DNA from 3 places in the Photobacterium angustum genome. Region 1 is predicted to be linked to each of the others. Evidence: riboswitches for the same ligand, from Rfam matches in the RefSeq annotation. Region 1 holds a riboswitch; each other region holds the start of a gene.
The links. A riboswitch is a leader RNA that binds a small molecule or an ion and turns the genes downstream of it on or off. The one in region 1 is predicted to bind thiamine pyrophosphate.

Region 1 (3,279 bases):
GCTTTAAGTGAATCTGTTGTTGTGCGTAATGTTGAAGTGTTTAGTGCAAAACCTGTGTTAGAAGGTATTGGTGATACGACCATTCAACTTGGTGATACATTTGATGAAAAAACAGGCATCACAGCAAAAGATGCTGAAGATGGTGATATAACGGCCAATATTATTATCGAAGGTGAAGTAAATACTAATCTAGCAGGTAACTACACCTTAAATTACCGTATTACTGACAGCGCACAACAAACAACACAGGCACAACGTGTTGTGACGGTTGAAGGTAGCGCTGTGTGTGAAAACACATGGAGTGCACAAAGTATTTATGTGGCAGGTGATGAAGTCAGCCACAACGGTGTGGTATGGCAAGCTGGTTGGTGGACACAAGGCGAAGAGCCGGGAACAACAGGTGAGTGGGGCGTTTGGAAACAAATTGCAACGGAAGGTTGTACGTCAGTAAAACCAGAAGTGACGCCACCTGCGCCGGGAGAATATCCAACGTATCAAGCGGGTACAGTTTACCAAGAAGGGGATATTGTTCGTGCTAGCGATGAGCAGTTATACCAATGTAAACCTTGGCCTAATTCAGGTTGGTGCTCAAGTGCTTCTTATGCCCCAGCAAGCAGTGTTTATTGGCAAGATGCTTGGACAAAACTGTAATCACATAATATTTTATTTATAAATCAAAGCGGTGAGTTCAATCACCGCTTTTTTATATCATGTTGCGTGATGTTTCATGCCTTGTTAGCTATTTTAATCCTGAGTAAAAAAATGATTAACAGGACCATGACCACTACCGATATTGAGTAGATCAGCCGCTGAAATGGCAGAGGTAATATATTCTTTGCCACGTTGTGTTGCTTGTTCGATTGGATAACCTTGAGCAAGGTAAGAAGCAATGGCTGAAGAGAGGGTACAGCCTGTACCATGCGTATTTTGTGTCTCAATACGTTTTGTTTTTAGCTCTATGATATTGTCATTTAAGATCAATAAATCATTACTTTCTGAATCGTTTTCTAGGTGTCCACCTTTAAGAAGTATTGCTTTAGTTTGTATATCACGCAGTTTGCTGACTAACCCCAACATATCTGTAAGATTTTGTGGGATCTCGCTGTTTGTCAGTGCAGCGGCTTCAGGTAAATTAGGTGTAATGAGATCAGCAAGTGGAAGTAGTTTTTGCTTTAGCGTACTAATGGCTGACTCTTGTAATAATAAGTCACCGCTGGTGGCAACCATTACGGGATCAATCACAAGATAGCGTGGCTTGTACTCTTTTATTTTATTTGCAACCAGCGTGATGATATCACTATCAGCAAGCATGCCTATTTTAACTGCCTGAATGTTGAGATCAGTAAAAACAGCATCTAATTGTTGTTCTATCATCGTAAGGGGAATAGGAAGAATACCACTAACACCTTGGGTGTTTTGCGCCGTAATTGCAGTGATCACCGAACAAGCATAGCCACCTGTTGCTGAAATAGCTTTGATATCGGCTTGAATCCCCGCGCCACCACTACTGTCAGAGCCTGCAATAGTTAAAACTATAGGGGGTGTAACATGGGATTTATTTCTTGTTTTTGATGACATAACAGATTCCTAATTGAGCGTTAGGAACTGGTGCCAAGTAATGAAAGGATCGATTAATGTGAAATGATGAGATCCATTGATAACTTGCCTAAACAATACTGATATTGTTTATTTAGTTCCCTCCGCCAGTGCTAACTGGTTCAGGTTCAACGGGTCCCACTTAATTGTGATCTCAGCGTAATGCCCCCCGACTAATTCTCAAATCCTAATAGATAAACCGTTTGTTGTCACGTACTTATAAAATGAGGTGTTAATCAGCTCATAACCGAAAATGGGCTCGTATGAATTATCATGTTTATAATAAATTATAATGTGCGGTGTGCTTTACTAATGAGGTAGGGAATAGCGAGATAACTAGAAATTATTTTTAGTGGTTTAATACCTAACTAGGCACAAGGTTAGACTTAATATTTGGGCACAAAAAAACCTGCTATAAGCAGGCTTTTTGTTTGAATCTGGTGCTCGCTACTGGACTCGAACCAGTGACACCTTGCATGTCATGCAAGTACTCTAACCAACTGAGCTAAGCGAGCAAATTGTACTGCGATAAACCACTTAAAGAAGCCGTTTATTTAAAAATGGTGCTCGCTACTGGACTCGAACCAGTGACACCTTGCATGTCATGCAAGTACTCTAACCAACTGAGCTAAGCGAGCAAATTGTACTGCGATAAACCGCTTAAAGAAGCCATTTATTTAATAACTGGTGCTCGCTACTGGACTCGAACCAGTGACACCTTGCATGTCATGCAAGTACTCTAACCAACTGAGCTAAGCGAGCAATCTAACTGAATAACAATGTAATCGTCATTAGCGAATGACAAGCATATTAGCGAGTCACTTTCGTCTAGGCAAGTGTTTAAACAGAGTTTTTTAGTAATTTCAGTGCGTTTGCTTGAACAATAGCCAGTTATCTTAAAATCTTGATGATGAAATAGTCGAAGTCATTTTTTAAGCAGGGCATTGCCAAGTAAATGTAATGTGTAGCGCAACAGAACGTGCGCTACACAGGAAGATAATTTAGTTTAAAAGTTCGTGATCAGGTGGGAGTAAGCGGCTTATCCATAAAACCAGCTTATGTTTCATATGAACGCCGTCCTCTTGATCCACGGCAAGAGGGGTGATTTGTTTACAATCAACCAGTAAGCGATAAATACACTCAACACGGTCGGTAGAGCCAACACTGCGGTCTAAATCGCCAAATCCTTGTTTTTTCGCGAATGCAAAGCCTATTTCTAATGCTTTTTTGAGAAGTTTTGCTTCATTCTTGGTTTTCTTCATGCGTATCTCCTATATCCCTTAGCGAAAATATATACAAATTTATTGTCTTCGCGACTGTAGAAGCTGAGTTTAAATTTTAGTTTAAAGCTCAAATTTTTGAAGCAAAGTTATTCTATCAAATTAGAATAAAGTTATTGTCCAACTTTGAATTTACATTGTTTAAACAGACGTTGCCAGAATTTAACGTGCGCTAATGTGGCTTCATGAAATTGCTGATACAGATCGCCATCAACATAGAATGCTATATAGGTTTGCATTGGTGAGGAGAGGTGAATATTCGGTTGATTCAATTGTTGAAGTATCTGCTGTAAAACGGGCTGTATTTGTCGATATTGTGAATCAAGTGTTGATAAATAAGGCTGAATAGTTGGAACATAAAACTTATAGAAAACATTACGAAGATATTGTGCTTTTTGCTGAT
Region 2 (3,279 bases), on a different contig from region 1:
CTATATAGCGTAGAGCGTTACACAGAGATTGTTTACTCTCTACAGAGTAATGGGTGATTTGTTATTGTTCTTATTCATTAGTATAAAGTGATGATTCGTTTAATTTGGATATAAAAAAACCGCCATGCAGGCGGTTTTTTTATATCGGTTATCTATTAACTTTTCATCATAAGCTGGTAGCCAACATAACAAGCAGCAATGCTGACAATAACGTTAAGTAAAATGTTTAGGCCTGCTTTGAAAAATTCACCTTGTTGCATCAGTACAACGTTGTCCATTGAGAATGTAGAGAACGTCGTTAACGCACCAAGGAAGCCTAAGCCGATAATAGGTCGCCATGGTGCAGCTTCAATCATTCCTTGATTAAGTGCTGACATTAATAACCCCATGATCAAGGAGCCCAGCACGTTTACGGTTAAAGTACCGTATGGGAAGCCACGGCCAAATAGCATTACGCATAGCTCAGAAATTAGGTACCTTGAGCAGGCGCCGAATGCACCACCAAGCGCGATGAATCCTAGTAATAAATATTGGCTCATTGGGATCTCGTTTATATTTTCAAGTAATGATAAAAGCGCTCATGATAATCGCTAGCGAGAAGAGTGAGAACTCTCCAAAAATGCAATCATTGATTCAAATGAATATTAAATAGTCAGCGGTATACTTAGTTGTATAGCTACATTTATAGCATCATAATCATAAATAATGAATTTACTATGAGCCTTAGCTCAAGGAGGCTAGATATGTCGCTTTACCAAACAGTGTTATTAGCGGTTAATCCTGAAGATAAAAATGCGCATAAATTGATGGTGAAAGCTGGTGTAATAGCAGAGCAAAATCACGCTGATTTACATGTTGCTTATGTTGAGCCAGGGATCGGAAACGTAAGTTTTATTGATGTGGAAGTTGAGCTACAAGAAGAGCATGATGCGATTGCAAAAAAACGCATGAAAGAGTTATCTGATTTAATTACAGCTTCTTCTCATAAAGTTAAAGCGATACATACCGCAGATGGTGATGTTTCAAAGCATATAGAAGCTTTAGCAAAAGAAATTAATGCTAGTCTAGTGATCACAGGTTACCATAAATCAACTTTTCACTTGTTTGGTGATTTAAGTGGCTCTTTAGCTAATCACCTCGGTTGTGATGTATTAATTTCACAGTAACAACGATTAAAATATGCAATGTAATAATAAGCCGTGTTGATGCACGGCTTTTTGTTGTCTGTCACTTTTTATTATTTTTCTCTATATAAAGGTTGTTGCACTATAACGGCTTCTTTATACTCATTGCTACTTGTCGGAGTGCCATATGGCTGAGACCGCATTGCGGGATCCGTTGAACCTGATCAGGCTAATACCTGCGAAGGGAACGAGAGAATGTCTTCTGCTACATATCTTAAGGGATCACTGTATGCATCTGCATAGCTGTACTTAGGTACAGACCTCTTGTTTACGCCCATCCGCCAAGCATTTTCCCCTACATTGAAAAATCAAGGAAACTGCTATGTCGAATCGCAAGCAAGCGAGACTGGAAGCGAAACAATTTATTGAATCATTAACAGCACAACCATACCCGAACTCACAGAAAGTGTATGTTCAAGGTAGCCGTCCTGATGTGCTTGTTCCTATGCGTGAAATCACTCTAGCTGATAGCTTGGTTGGTGGCGGTAAAGATAATCCTATCTTTGAGCCTAACGAGCCTATTCGCGTTTACGACACTTCTGGTTTTTACACTGATCCTGAAAAAAACATCGATATTTATAATGGCTTGCCGTTAGTGCGTGAGCAATGGATCGCAGAGCGTGACGATACTGAATTACTAGAAGGGTTAAGCTCTGAGTATGCCAATGAACGTTTAGATGATAAGACGCTTGATGATTTACGTTTTGCGGAACGTGCGCGTATTCGTTGTGCAAAAGCTGGGCGTTGTGTGACGCAATTACATTATGCGCGCCAAGGTATTATTACGCCAGAGATGGAATATATCGCGATCCGTGAAAATATGGGTCGTGCGAAATACCGTGATGAAGTATTAAACCAACAACATCCAGGTGTGAGCTTTGGTGCTAATTTACCAAAAGAAATTACGCCTGAGTTTGTGCGTAAAGAAGTGGCTGAAGGCCGAGCAATTATTCCTGCCAACATTAACCATCCTGAAACTGAGCCAATGATCATTGGCCGTAATTTCCTTGTCAAAGTGAATGCCAATATTGGTAACTCAGCGGTGAGTTCATCGATTGAAGAAGAGGTTGAAAAACTTGTCTGGTCGACGCGTTGGGGTGGCGATACGGTAATGGATTTATCAACAGGTCGAAATATTCACGAAACGCGTGAGTGGATCATTCGTAATAGCCCTGTTCCGATTGGTACGGTACCTATGTACCAAGCGCTTGAAAAAGTGAATGGTGTGGCTGAGAACCTTAACTGGGAAGTGTTTCGTGACACATTACTAGAGCAAGCTGAGCAAGGTGTGGATTACTTCACTATCCATGCAGGCGTACTTCTTCGTTATGTACCTATGACGGCGAAACGTGTTACAGGTATTGTATCGCGTGGTGGCTCTATCATGGCGAAGTGGTGTTTGGCACACCATAAAGAAAGCTTCCTCTATCAGCACTTCCGTGAGATTTGTGAGATCTGTGCGCAATACGATATTTCACTATCGCTCGGTGATGGCTTACGTCCAGGCTCTGTCGCTGATGCCAATGATGAAGCCCAGTTTAGTGAACTACGCACATTAGGTGAGTTGACTAAGATTGCATGGGAATACGATGTGCAGGTCATGATTGAAGGCCCTGGTCACGTACCCATGCACATGATCAAAGAAAACATGGAAGAGCAGCTTGAGCATTGTCATGAAGCGCCATTCTATACCTTAGGCCCACTGACGACAGATATCGCACCAGGTTATGATCATATTACATCGGGTATTGGTGCGGCGATGATTGGTTGGTATGGCTGTGCAATGCTTTGTTATGTGACACCTAAAGAGCACTTAGGCTTGCCTAATAAAGACGATGTAAAAGTCGGTCTTATCACTTATAAACTCTGTGCCCATGCTGCCGACTTAGCAAAAGGCCACCCTGGTGCACAAGTGCGCGATAATGCCTTATCTAAAGCGCGGTTTGAATTCCGTTGGGAAGATCAATTTAATCTTGGTTTAGATCCTGAAACGGCGCGTGCCTATCACGATGAAACTCTCCCTCAAGAATCTGGCAAAGTAGCCCATTTCTGTTCAATGTGTGGCCCTAAATTCTGTTCAATGAAGATCTCTCAA
Region 3 (3,279 bases), 1.5 Mb from region 1:
ATACCCGATACAAAGACGGCAATGATCGGTGGTATAACAAACACTAACGCACTGATGATCCAGAATACATCCCAACATTTAGCGCGCCATGTATCGTTATAATTCACTACCTTTCTGCTGATAGAGCCGTTTAGGGTAGAAAGCGGTTTAGCAAAACGTTGGGTAAAAAGTACTAATGAGCAGCAAAGTAGCATTTGCCATAAGGCTAAAATCGCACCTGTCGCTAAATCAAAGTCATAACGCAACGCTTGATAAATGGCGAGCTCGATAGTGGTTGATTTAGGGCCACCGCCAAGCGACATGATCACGGCAAAGCTGGTAAAGCACAACATAAAGACTAAACCCGCGATATGCGGCAGTTGTTGGCGTAGTCGAGGCCATGCAATTAAGCGAAATTTACTCCAGCCAGTAATACCTAAATGCGCCGCAAGCTGATGTTGCTCTGCGGGGATACCGTCTAGGCTTTGCAGTAGAAAACGAACGGTCAGTGGCAGGTTTAAAAATACGTGCGCCAGTAAGATCCCGCTTAAACCGTAAATGTTTAATGGCGGTAAGCCTAGTATTTCTAGGTTATGACTGATCAATCCACTTTTGCCATAAATCGATAATAAACCAAAAACAGCAACCAAGACGGGCATCACGAGCGTCATCGCAAATAAACGTAATAGCAGAGCTTTTCCTACAAACTGCCGTCGTGAGAGTGCATAAGCAATGGGAATCGCTGGGATGATGCTAAATAGAGTCGACAAGATGGCTTGGTAGAAGCTAAATCCTGTTACATGTCGCAGATAAGGATCATGCCATAGTGTTGATAGTTGCCAGTCGTTAGCTTGGCTGATCAAGGCGGTGGGCGCGGCAACAACAACAAAAGTGATCAGCCCGGCACTGATAATGCCGGGCAATAAGGTAATGCGTTTGTTCAAAGTCTTAAACCATTACTGAGTGAGGGCTTGCTGCCACTCTCGGATCCAGGCTTTGCGATGTGTTGCCACTTCGTCGGCACTAAATTCAAGTGCTTTGCTTGGTACGGTGAGTTCATCAAAACCTTTCGGTAGGCTTTGCTTTGTTATTGGATACATCCAGTTGTGAGTAGCGATTTGTGACTGAAAAGCATCACTTACAATAAATTGCATAAATTGATCGGCAAGCTTTGGATGTGGGCTATTTTTCATTTTTGCTGCCACTTCAACTTGCATGTAATGGCCTTCTTTGAAGTTAGCCGCTTTGTACTGGTGTTTGTCTTCAGCAATGATGTGATAGGCCGGTGATGTGGTGTAAGAAAGCACCATATCTGATTCGCCTTTTAAGAACATGTTATAGGCTTCAGACCAGCCCTTAGTGACGGTCACTGTGTGTTTCGCTAGTTGCTGCCACATTTCAGGGGCTTTATCACCGTAGACCGATTTGATCCATAACATTAGACCTTGGCCTGGGGTTGAAGTACGAGGATCTTGGTAGATAACGCTGATATTTTGATCTTTGATCAGAGCATCTAAACTCGCAGGTGGGTTCTTCAGTTTATCGCTGTCATACACAAAGGCAAAATAGCCGTAATCATAAGGGATGAAAGTATCATCACTCCAACCTTTAGGAAGCGTTAGCTTACTGGTATCAACATCACTTTTTGCTAATAGGCCGGTATTTTTCGCTTCTGTCATTAGGTTGTTATCTAGCCCTAACAACACATCTGCTTTACTGTTTTTCCCTTCTAGACGAACGCGATTTAAAATCGATACGCCATCTTCTAAAGAAACAAAATTGACTGTACAACCATTACATTGTTTTTCAAACGCTTTCTTTACTACAGGACCTGGACCCCAGTCGGAAGCAAAGGAACTGTAGGTATAAACATTAAGAGTATTGTCTGAGGCGAAAGCTGAGCTTGCAACCAATGACAGAGAGATTAGGGGAAGAAGAGTGTTTATTTTTTTCACTATGCGCTCCGAGATGTCCTGCATCCTTGGGACAAAAATTGAAAGAGAGAGCGGCACAGGTTTGAGTGCTGTTGCATCATGCAATGTTCAGCGAGCTCGAAAGAATGTTCGAGCATCTCAATTCCTACGCCAGCATTACCTGGTTCAGGTTCAATGGGTTCTGCTATAAAGCATGTATGCTTAACAATCTCAGCCAAATGGCTCCCCAATGAGAACAAACTATTGTACCTGCAACCGTATCGAAGTTATAGCTTCTGATTAAGTTGCCAATTATAGGTATAACGGATCTGAGTTAATTGCACGTTAGCCGTAACACGATAATGATTAAGGTGTTGTTGCAACTCAGTTAACGATCCAAAATCAGTTTGATACCAATCATAGATAGATGACAGCGTGATGCCATTTTTTGTTACTTTTACTGCTTTTTCACTATTAATAAAGCGTGTGGCAGCTTGATCTAACTGGGAGTCTAATCGATCGCTATTAAATGCTTTAGGCAGTAAATCAGGACAACCGAGGCTGGCACAGTTGACCGCGTAGTGGATCCTAGGATCTTGCCAGATAGGGCGTAAGATCCGATGTTCAATATCGTTTAAAGTTAGCTTTTTATTATTAATGGTAATAATGGTTTGATCCCATGGTCCAAAGCTAAATAAACCTCCCAGTTTAGTAATTGATTTTACAGGGTAATTATCAATAATTAGTTGAACGCTTAGGGCGTTATATAAATTAACCCAATAGGCAAATTGAACATCACGATTATAACGGTGAGGGTTTTGGGCACTGAGCCGCTTAATATAAGATGCTAGCTTTTGTTTATCAGCACTTGATACTTGGTTATAACGAAATAAGGTTTGATTCGGTTGAATGACAAGATATTTATCGAGTAGTTGCTGCCAATCTTGATGACTGATCTTGTTTGTGTTTTTAGGATCATGAGGTTGCCAATATGACCAGAGTTCGGATTTTGGCGCAGCAAAGATCGGAAGAGTGAATAACAGCAGCCAAATAGCAATAACAATACGCATATTCTTCCTATTAATATAATAAGTAACAATATTGATTAAGACCGTAATAAGTATTGGCTAATTTCATTATCTTTTTGATATTTTAAATAAAAACGCCCTGTTTATATTAAACAGGGCGTCCAATTTCAGATAATGTACGATTACGCTAAGAAGCTAGGAATACGGTTTTCAAAGTCTGTAATTTTATCTTCGTGTTGTAGTGTCAAACCGATATTGTCTAAACCATTTAATAGGCAGTGACGACGGAATTCATCAATTTCAAAGGTGTACTCTTTACCATCCGCACTGACGATCATTTTTTCAAGATCAACCGTGAT

Region 2: linked by a shared signal. The riboswitch ahead of thiC (phosphomethylpyrimidine synthase ThiC) and the one ahead of thiD (bifunctional hydroxymethylpyrimidine kinase/phosphomethylpyrimidine kinase) in region 1 are both predicted to bind thiamine pyrophosphate.
Region 3: linked by a shared signal. The riboswitch ahead of thiB (thiamine ABC transporter substrate binding subunit) and the one ahead of thiD (bifunctional hydroxymethylpyrimidine kinase/phosphomethylpyrimidine kinase) in region 1 are both predicted to bind thiamine pyrophosphate.

What each region holds. Positions count from the first base shown of each region.
Region 1 is NZ_MSCJ01000001.1:1,529,472-1,532,750, reverse strand. It holds gene BTO08_RS06700 (M66 family metalloprotease) at 1-651, shown strand, start outside; gene thiD (bifunctional hydroxymethylpyrimidine kinase/phosphomethylpyrimidine kinase) at 745-1,578, opposite strand; TPP riboswitch at 1,679-1,778, opposite strand; tRNA gene BTO08_RS06690 (tRNA-Val) at 2,035-2,111, opposite strand; tRNA gene BTO08_RS06685 (tRNA-Val) at 2,158-2,234, opposite strand; tRNA gene BTO08_RS06680 (tRNA-Val) at 2,282-2,358, opposite strand; gene BTO08_RS06675 (DUF5062 family protein) at 2,598-2,858, opposite strand; gene BTO08_RS06670 (DUF3080 domain-containing protein) at 2,990-3,279, opposite strand, start outside.
Region 2 is NZ_MSCJ01000002.1:242,703-245,981, reverse strand. It holds gene crcB (fluoride efflux transporter CrcB) at 156-539, opposite strand; gene BTO08_RS14805 (universal stress protein) at 744-1,166, shown strand; TPP riboswitch at 1,291-1,388, shown strand; gene thiC (phosphomethylpyrimidine synthase ThiC) at 1,507-3,279, shown strand, end outside.
Region 3 is NZ_MSCJ01000001.1:38,558-41,836, forward strand. It holds gene thiP (thiamine/thiamine pyrophosphate ABC transporter permease ThiP) at 1-923, opposite strand, end outside; gene thiB (thiamine ABC transporter substrate binding subunit) at 936-1,925, opposite strand; TPP riboswitch at 2,039-2,152, opposite strand; gene BTO08_RS00190 (DUF547 domain-containing protein) at 2,180-2,962, opposite strand; gene leuD (3-isopropylmalate dehydratase small subunit) at 3,103-3,279, opposite strand, start outside.